3 regions of the Exiguobacterium sp. RIT341 genome follow, and region 3 is predicted to be linked to each of the others. Evidence: riboswitches for the same ligand, from Rfam matches in the RefSeq annotation. Region 3 holds a riboswitch; each other region holds the start of a gene.
The links. A riboswitch is a leader RNA that binds a small molecule or an ion and turns the genes downstream of it on or off. The one in region 3 is predicted to bind S-adenosylmethionine.
Positions count from the first base shown of each region.

Region 1: linked by a shared signal. The riboswitch ahead of metK (methionine adenosyltransferase) and the one ahead of mtnK (S-methyl-5-thioribose kinase) in region 3 are both predicted to bind S-adenosylmethionine.
Region 2: linked by a shared signal. The riboswitch ahead of BW42_RS12720 (amino acid permease) and the one ahead of mtnK (S-methyl-5-thioribose kinase) in region 3 are both predicted to bind S-adenosylmethionine.

Region 1 is NZ_JFYW01000001.1:83,093-86,360, forward strand. It holds gene pckA (phosphoenolpyruvate carboxykinase (ATP)) at 1-815, opposite strand, end outside; SAM riboswitch class I at 1,050-1,176, shown strand; gene metK (methionine adenosyltransferase) at 1,305-2,513, shown strand; gene BW42_RS00460 (GNAT family N-acetyltransferase) at 2,651-3,139, shown strand; gene BW42_RS00465 (serine aminopeptidase domain-containing protein) at 3,218-3,268, shown strand, end outside.
Region 2 is NZ_JFYW01000010.1:64,738-68,005, forward strand. It holds gene BW42_RS12715 (polysaccharide pyruvyl transferase family protein) at 133-1,599, shown strand; SAM riboswitch class I at 1,708-1,809, shown strand; gene BW42_RS12720 (amino acid permease) at 1,887-3,268, shown strand, end outside; gene mmuM (homocysteine S-methyltransferase) at 3,265-3,268, shown strand, end outside.
Region 3 is NZ_JFYW01000009.1:15,171-18,438, reverse strand. It holds gene BW42_RS11040 (2,3-diketo-5-methylthiopentyl-1-phosphate enolase) at 1-822, opposite strand, end outside; SAM riboswitch class I at 893-994, opposite strand; SAM riboswitch class I at 1,200-1,303, shown strand; gene mtnK (S-methyl-5-thioribose kinase) at 1,381-2,547, shown strand; gene mtnA (S-methyl-5-thioribose-1-phosphate isomerase) at 2,544-3,268, shown strand, end outside.

The sequences.
Region 1 (3,268 bases), on a different contig from region 3:
TTGACCGTCTTCGCATAACATCCACCTTCAATGTTGAAGACGCCGTCATGCGACCAACCATGCTCATCGTCACCGATCAATTGACGGCTATCGTCTGCTGACAGGGTGGTCTTACCAGTACCGGATAGACCGAAGAACAAGGCGACGTCGCCTTCGTGTCCGACGTTTGCTGAACAGTGCATCGAAAGGACATTTTCTTGTGGTAAGAGGTAGTTCATGACAGAAAAGATCGATTTTTTGATTTCGCCCGCATATTCGGTTCCGCCGATCAAGACGATCCGGTGTTCGAACGACATGGCGATGAATGTCTCGGAATTCGTTCCGTCAACGGTAGGATCTGCTTTGAAATGTGGCGCGTAGACGACCGTGAACGGTTCGAAGGCAGCCACTTCAGGATACTCGCGTAAAAAGAGTTGTTTGGCAAACAGGTTATGCCAAGCGTATTGTGTGAGCACACGAACCGGAAGGGTGAAGTGCGTATCTGCCCCAGCAGCAGCTTCTGTGTAGTAGAGCTGATCGGCTTCGTTCATGTAACGAAGAACCTTTTGTAACAATTGTTCAAATTTGTCTCCATCCATCGGTTGGTTAACATGACCCCAATCGATGTGAGACTCGCAGGAAGAATCACGGACGATGAACTTATCTTTCGGTGAACGACCTGTAAATTTCCCCGTTTCTACAGATAGTGCGCCGTTCTCAGCAAGGACACCTTCTTCGTTTCGAATCGCATGTTCGACAAGTTCAGCAACAGATAGTTGTTTGAACACATGCTCTTTCTTGAGTAGTTCTTCGATATTCAGGACCGTCATCGGCATCCTGACCCCACCTTTCCCCTACGTTGGTTTTGGCTCACTGCATTTAGTATGACACATTCATTATATATGACATACTAAAGGGAGCGCAATCATTTTCTGGTGCTGATTTCTATTTATCTGGAAACGCTTTCAGCATTAATAGTTTAACATCTCTTTTAAAAAGTTTCGACTAGAATTTGAAACCTTGCTTGACAGAGTAGGTACAACTTTATATCATGTAATTCGTAACGGATACTCTTATTCTGAGCAGGTGGAGGGAACAAGGCCCGAAGAAACCCGGCAACCGTCCTACATTAATTCATATATTAATGAGGGAAAAGGTGCTCTCCTGAAGCGAAGTAAACACTTCGAACGATAAGAGGGTAAAGGAAGAACGCACAACCTTTCCCTGACCATTTTTTGGACTTGGAAAGGTTTTTTTCATTTTACCGTCCCACTCAACTAGGGGAAATGAGTACACCGTCAAATTCTTTTTTGGGAGGGTCATACATGACAAACCTTAATCGCCGACTATTCACGTCGGAGTCAGTCACTGAAGGTCATCCAGATAAAATCTGTGACCAAATTTCGGATTCAATCCTCGATGCGATTCTTGCAGCGGATCCAAACGCACGTGTTGCGGCAGAAACTTCTGTTACAACAGGTCTCGTTCTCGTTGCAGGTGAGATCACGACATCCACTTACGTCGACATTCCAAAAGTCGTTCGTGAAACGATTCGTGAAATCGGCTACACACGCGCGAAATACGGTTTCGATGCGGATACATGTGCTGTATTGACATCGATCGATGAGCAATCAGCAGATATCGCTCTTGGTGTCGACCAAGCGCTTGAAGCACGTGAAGGTAGCATGTCTGATGCAGAAATCGATGCAATCGGTGCAGGAGACCAAGGTCTTATGTTCGGTTACGCAACGAAAGAAACACCAGAACTCATGCCACTTCCAATTTCGCTTTCGCACCGTCTCGCACGCCGTTTGGCAGAAGTGCGTAAAAACGGTCAACTCGACTACCTTCGTCCGGACGGAAAAACACAAGTCACGGTCGAATACAACGAGAACAACGAGCCGGTTCGTGTCGATACGATCGTCATCTCGACACAACATGCGGAAGAAGTTACGCTTGAGCAAATCCAAGCTGATTTGAAAGAACACGTCATCACACCGGTCATCCCGGCTGAATACATCGACGCAGCAACGAAATTCTTCATCAACCCAACTGGTCGTTTCGTCATTGGCGGACCACAAGGAGATGCTGGATTGACTGGTCGTAAGATCATCGTTGATACGTATGGTGGATACGCACGCCACGGCGGTGGAGCATTCTCAGGTAAAGATCCAACAAAAGTCGACCGTTCAGCTGCATACGCAGCACGTTACGTCGCGAAGAACCTCGTTGCTGCAGGTCTTGCAGACAAAGCAGAAGTTCAACTTGCGTACGCAATCGGTGTCGCGCACCCTGTATCAATCGCAGTTGATACATTCGGCACAGGAAAACTTCCTGAAGCACAACTCGTCGAATTGGTTGCTGAAAACTTCGATCTTCGTCCGGCTGGAATCATCAACATGCTTGATCTCCGTCGTCCGATCTATCGTCAAACAGCTGCATACGGTCACTTCGGTCGTACAGATGTTGAGCTTCCATGGGAGCAAACAGATAAAGCAGCAGTTCTTGAAGAACAAGCAAAACGTTTCGCATAATCAAAAAGTCCGGAAATCCTACGTGGGTTTTCGGGCTTTTTTGTTTCCGCGGAACTTTGCAGGAAACGAATGTTTTTTCTAGAAAAGGGTAAAAGTACATGAGTCGATTTGTATGAGTATAAAGGGGGGTTCCGATTATGGAAATACGCGAAGCTATTCCAGCTGATGCAGGACGTATTCATGACATTGCTATCACATCTTGGTTGGATACTTATGAAGAAATCTATTCCGAACGTTCGAAAGCGCATTTCGTGCAGGAGGCGTATCCGCAAGAAGAAGTCGTTCGTGCAATCCGGACGGCGGAAGAAGCACGGGGAGAGTATTTTTATGTCGGAATCATCGACGAGGAAATCGTCGGTTTCATTCATGCTGTTGATGTCGAAGGAACATGGGAGATCATTCGGCTTTACGTCTTGCCGGAATATCAGCAAAACGGAATCGGAAGACGTCTGATTCGTGAACTCGAACGACAAGGAGCCGTCCCACTCGAAGTCTACGTGGAAGCACGTAACTATAAAGCGCGTCAATTCCTGACCTCATTTGGTTTTGAAGAACTTAGTGAGATGACGGAAGAAGTGTTTGGGCAAGCGGAATCAGTCGTTCGTCTTCGCCATGTTGCCTCGTGAAATCCGTCTCGGGACGGTTTCGTTTGCGTTTGAAATAAGGTATCGTGAAAAGGAAGTATGAAGTGAAGAGGTGAGTTTGTGGTTGAACAACCAACAGGAATCATCGTATTAGTCTATCCGTTACAACTG
Region 2 (3,268 bases), on a different contig from region 3:
CCCTAGGAATCGTTGACTTCCGAAATAAAATTCATCTATTGTTAATGAGATTGAAAAAAAGTGATAATATATTTTTCCACATTTTTTCTTGCAAGGACGAATGAAGCAGACGAGAGGGGAAGTTTATCCATTATGAAACGTATTATTATTCGTGCAGGTATGACACCATTCGAACAGTTCGATGCTCCTTATTTGATGAAACATAATTCCATTGGAGGAAACGTTGGAAATCTCATTTATCAATACAGTATCTTTCGGACGTTGATGACAGAAGGTACGACGATTACACCGGACTATTACTATTACGATGAAGAACGGGCGGACGAAATCAATGCCAACTTTGATCTTTATGTCATTCCGTTAGCGGACGCATTCCGAAAAGAATTCGTACCGACGTTGCGGAAGTACACCCGCCTTATCAAGAAATTAAAAATTCCAGTCGTCGTTATTGGTGTAGGATTACGTGCACCGTTTGAACCAGACTTAGATGGTGGATTCCCGTTCGATGAAGATGTTAAAGCATTCGTCAGTGCCGTTCTCGAGCGCTCAAGCATGCTTGGTCTTCGTGGGGAAATCACGTCGAAATACTTGACGCGTCTTGGTTTTCGCGAAGGCATTGATCATCGTGTCATCGGATGTCCTTCGATGTACGCGTTTGGTCGCGACTTACATATTCGTGAAACGAACATTACGCCCGAGTCGATGATTACGGTCAACTCGTCACGTTTAGCACCACAAAATGTTCTTGATTTCATTACGCGCGGAATGGAAGAGTATCCGAATCATTACTTCATTCCCCAATGGATGAAGGAACTGAAATTGACGTATACAGGAACGCATCCGATCGCAGATTTGTCCGTGACGAACTATCCGGTGAAGATGTCGGATCCTGCTTACATGAACGATCGTGTTCGTTTCTTCTTGAACGCACAAACATGGTTCGATTTCATCGGGCAGGCAGACCTCAGTTTTGGTGCGCGCTTGCATGGAAATATCACAGCAACGCTTGCGGGTACGCCGAGTATCCTCATTCCAAAGGATGCACGAATGCGCGAACTAACGGATTATCATCAGTTGACGCATATTTGGGCGAACGACATCAAAGCGGATACACAATTATCCGACGTCGTAGCCAATGCTGATTTCCAAAGTCCAGTACGTGTTCAAGCACGTAACTTCGACAACTTCGTTGATTTCTTGAACGTGAATGATCTTGAACACATTTATCAAGAGACGAACTATCCTGAGAATGTACCGTTTGACCGTCAAATGGCGCAAGCGGAACTACTTCCACCGGTTCAACCGATTTCTGGCGTGAGTCTCGAAGAAGCAGTAGCTCGTTTCGAACGCTTCTTCCCGGAACAAGAGAAGAAGATCGCGGATGCGCAAAAACAGGCAAAAGCGCAATTGGCCGAAAAAGATAAGAAAATCAAAGCATTGCAGAAACAGACAACGACGACTCAAAAAGATCAGGAAATTGCGGCGCTCAAAGCACAACTGGCTGCTCAAACGAAGAAAATGAAGCATCAGCAAGGAACATTGAACCGGAAAGCGGTTCGGGCAGCCTTAAAGACAGCGGATTTATTTGCTAAAAAATAAAACGTTCTAACATTCCGGATCATTACGATACGGAATGTTTTTTAATAGGAGTATTCTGAATTGCGTTGACAATTCGGAAAAGACTTGATAGGGTTAGGAACAATTACATACTTATCCAGAGAGGTGGAGGGACTGGCCCTATGAAACCTCAGCAACAGGTCGAAAGATACTGTGCTAATTCCTGCGGGTGTTGCACCCGATCGATAAGATTTCCGAATTGTCGACCGACGCATCCGTGAGGATGCGTTTTTTGTTTGAAATAGGTGGAACGAGGAGGAAATGGATTCATGAAAACGAGCGGAGCTTTTCGACGCAAGATGGAATCACGTCATCTGATCATGCTGTCGTTAGGAGGCGTCATTGGAACAGGATTATTTTTAAGTACAGGTTATACGTTGGAACAAGCGGGACGTGTCGGAACGATTTTGTCGTATTTGATAGGAGCCGTCGTCGTCTACTTAGTCATGCTAAGTCTTGGCGAACTCGCTGTACACATGCCGGAAACCGGATCATTCCATAAGTACGCAACGAAGTATATCGGAACCGGTACCGGTTATACGGTGGCCTGGCTCTACTGGCTGACGTGGACGGTCGCCCTTGGTTCAGAATTCACGGCAGCAGGCATTTTAATGCAACGTTGGTTCCCGTCGATTCCAGTCTGGGTGTTCAGTGCATTATTCGCTGCGATGATCCTTGGTATCAACGTCTTGAAGGTCCGCGTATTTGCTGAAGTCGAGTTTTGGTTCTCCGCCATTAAGGTCGTAACGATCATTGCTTTCATTTTACTTGGTGCGGGAGCCATCGTTGGCTTCATCCCATTACAAGATGGTAGCCCAGCACCATTCTTTTCTTCCTTAACGGAAGGAGGATTGTTTCCAAATGGAGCATTTGCGATCTTCATGACGATGCTTGCTGTGAACTTTGCTTACTCAGGAACGGAATTGATCGGCGTCGCAGCGGGTGAAGCGGTCGATCCGAAGCGGACGATTCCGCTTGCGATCCGAACAACGATTTTGCGACTCGTCCTCTTTTTCGTCGGTACGATCATCGTATTAGCCGTCTTATTGCCAACGGAAGGGAAGGGCGTGCTCGAAAGTCCGTTCGTTGCGGTGTTCGAACGAATCGGAATTCCGTATGCGGCAGACGTGATGAACTTCGTCATTCTGACAGCGATCTTGTCGGCAGCGAACTCTGGGCTTTACGCTGCCTCCCGGATGCTTTGGTCGCTTGCGAACGAACGCATGATTCCGCGCTTCTTCGCCCAGGTGACGCCAAGTGGGGTTCCACTTCGAGCTGTATTGTTCAGCATGCTTGGCGGAGGACTTGCTTTGCTGTCTAGCATCTATGCAGCAGGAAGTGTCTATATTGCGCTCGTCTCGATTTCCGGCCTTGCTGTCGTCGTCGTCTGGATGAGTATCAGCGTTGCGCAGTATCGCTTCCGGAAACAATTCCTCCGCGAAGGGCATACGGTCGACGAATTGGTCTATCGTACACCACTCTTTCCATTGGTACCGATCGCCGCTTTCGTCGTCTGTTTGATTTCCCTGATTGGTATCGGATTTGATCCGACGCAACGAGTCGCCTTGTATTGCGGTATCCCATTCATCGTGATCTGTTATGTCGTTCATGCGTTCACGAATTCTTCTCAGAAACGGAGTGTTGAAGATGT
Region 3 (3,268 bases):
TGTGCCAAGTAAGACAGGCGCTGCAACACCGTGGTTCGGGCTGGCAATCAATGCACCGCTGTAAGCCGGATGATTGAAAATGGGAACGTTGATCTCCGGATCACTTGCCAATTCACGTAAGACGTCGAGTCCGTATGTGAAGGTATTCAACAAGAAAGCAGTTGCTCCAGCGTCAATCAATCGTTTGGCTTGATCCTTGAGCGTAAAGACGGGACCACTAAGTGTGATCGCATACAACGCACGTTTACCGGTCCGGTGGAAATGAGCATCGATAACCTCACGTCCGATCCGTGCCCGATCAATCGTCGGTGTCAACGGATTGTCATATAGGATCTCATCGTCCTTGACGAGATCGATCCCACCAGCAAGTTGTCCTTCGAGTTGATCACGAAGGAACGATAAATCGCGTCCGATGACCCCTTTGAAGATGCTCATTAACAGTGGACGATCTTCGACACCAATCAAGGAACGAATCCCTTCAATCCCGAACTTCGCACCTGGAAAATCCGACGTGAATGTATCGGGTAGTAGCAGTTCTGTTAATTTGATTTCACCGTCGAGTGAGAGTTTCCCGAAGACGGTCGTCAAGATCGCAGAAAAGTCGCGCGATACATTGTGTTCCGGGTAACGAATCGTGATATAGCCTTTACCGTCGCGCTCTTCCGTATGTACGACTTCTCCTTTGAATGAGGCGAGTTGTTGTTGCTCAAGATGATTCAGCTCCGTCCAGGAACCAACCGTCAGACCAAGCGCGAGTTGTTCGGCGCGTTGCTCCAGTCGATCGCGGGCGGTCAATTGATAAGTAGCTGTGATGTAAGCCATGTCTTTCCTCCTTCAATAAAAAAATGGTCTCTTGTCAGCGACAAGAGACCATGAATGATTCGAACGTGGACTCTTATCTGTCAGCTTAGTAGCTGCAAGAATTAGCACCGTGCCAAAAGGTCGGTTGCTGCGACATCGTAGGGCTTGTCCCTCCGTCTGCTCTTGATAAGAATTGGATGAAATTGTGAAATCTAATTGCAATTTTTACATGAGAGTCACGACTTGTCAAACTATTTTTAGAAAATTTATTTTTTTGAAAATACTCTTTCTATAGATGGCATGAAAACGATGTCCATTTCTCCCTGATTTTAGTTTGACAGCAGGGAAGAGGATTGCGTAAGATTCAAATCAATATCACACACGACAACTACATACGACTCTTATCGCGAGTTGGCAGAGGGAATTGGCCCGATGACGCCGCAGCAACCGACCACTTGGCACGGTGCTACATCCAACAGACGTTTCGTCTGAGAGATAAGAGGACGCAGTGACTTTCCTGCGCCTCTTTTCGATGACGAAAAGAGGCGCTTTTTCGTGTATCACACAGGGGGAACTGAGATGACATACAAAGCATTTACAGAACAGGACGCGATCGAACGGGTCCGCTCACTAGGACTGATCGGCGACGGAGCCGTCGAAGCAGAAGAGATTGGCGACGGCAATCTCAATCTTGTCTTTCGAATTCGAGAAGGTGAACATCGATTGATTCTAAAACAAGCACTTCCGTACGCGAAAGTCGTCGGTGAAAGCTGGCCACTATCACTCGAGCGGGCGTGGATCGAGCAATCCGCACTCCGTGAATTCGCCCGGCATGCCGTGCCGTTCGTACCGCGTGTTTTTCATGCTAGTCACGACGAGGCGTATACGGCCATGGAAGATCTTTCACATCTGACAATCGTTCGAAGCGGTTTACTCGCAGGTGAACAGTATCCGTTGCTTGCGGAACATATTGGTTCTTATCTCGCTCGGACTTTATTCCATACATCGGACTTTGCGCTTGGTCCGGTTGAAAAAAAACGTGTCGCCCGAACGTACTACAATCCGGACTTGTGCGACATCACGGAAAAATTAATCTTCACGGATCCGTTCCATGACGCGGAGACGAACGAGATTGAAGCCGGGCTTGAAGAAGAGGTGGCACGTCTATGGGCGGACGATGAGTTGAAACGCGAAGTCGCAAAACTCGAAGCGCTTTTCATCACGAAAGGAGATGCGTTGCTACACGGCGATCTACATACAGGAAGCATCTTTGCTTCGGCAACGGAAACGAAAGTCATCGATCCAGAATTCGCCTTTTATGGTCCATTCGGATTTGATGTCGGACAGTTCATCGCCCACTTATTCTTTGCAGCATACCCGGATTATTCAGCACTTCGTGATGCCCGGATTCGCGACATCGATACGTTCTGGCTGACGTTCGCTTCGACGTTCCGCGCCTTATGGGAACGCGAAGCCGTCGAACCATTCCGGACATCGGGACTCGTCGACGATGTACTGAGCACGATCTTGCAGGATGCCCTTGGCTTTGCCGGTTGCGAACTGATTCGTCGGACGATCGGACTCGCACCAGTCGCTGATTTAGAAACGATTAGTTCTATGACGGAACGACTAGAACGAAAACAACATGCTTTACGTTTAGGATCGGCGTTAATCAAACGTCGGACCGAATGCCGGACATTTGATGATTTACGAAACTTCGACGTAACGGAGGAACTTAGCCGATGAGTACATTCGTTCAAAGTATTCGTTATGAAGATCGTGTCTTGACGATTCTCGATCAGACACGTCTACCGCAGGAAGAACACTATGAAGTCATTACCGATCTTGCACAAGCGGTCGAAGCGATTAAACAACTGCGCGTCCGAGGGGCGCCTGCGATCAGTTTATTTGGCGGATTCGTACTCGTTCAAGAGGCGTACCGGTTTGAAGCAGAACTGTCGATCTATAAGCAGACTTTGCTTGAGACATCAGCGACGTTACTCGCGACACGACCGACGGCTGTTAACTTACGAAATGTCCTTGATCAATTGAATCCAATCATTCAAGACGGGACGTCGGTAGAAGAGATCCGCGAACGGCTCGAGCAGCGAACGATTGCCTTATACGATCAGGATGCGCAGACGTCACGTCAAATCGGGATTCATGCACTTGAATTGTTCCAGTCAGGTAACCGGATCCTAACGATCTGTAATGCTGGATCGATTGCGACCGCTGCTTATGGAACAGCACTTGCGCCGTTCTATATCGCAAAAGAACGCGGCATTGAATTATCTGTTTTTGCGAGTGAGACGCGACCATTACTGCAGGGAGCACGACTGACGACATGGGAGCTACAACGTGCCGGCATCGATGTCACGCTAATTACAGATAACATGGTCGCCCATACGCTGAAAGAAAAACAGATCGATGCAATCATCGTCGGGGCGGACCGGATTACACGCAACGG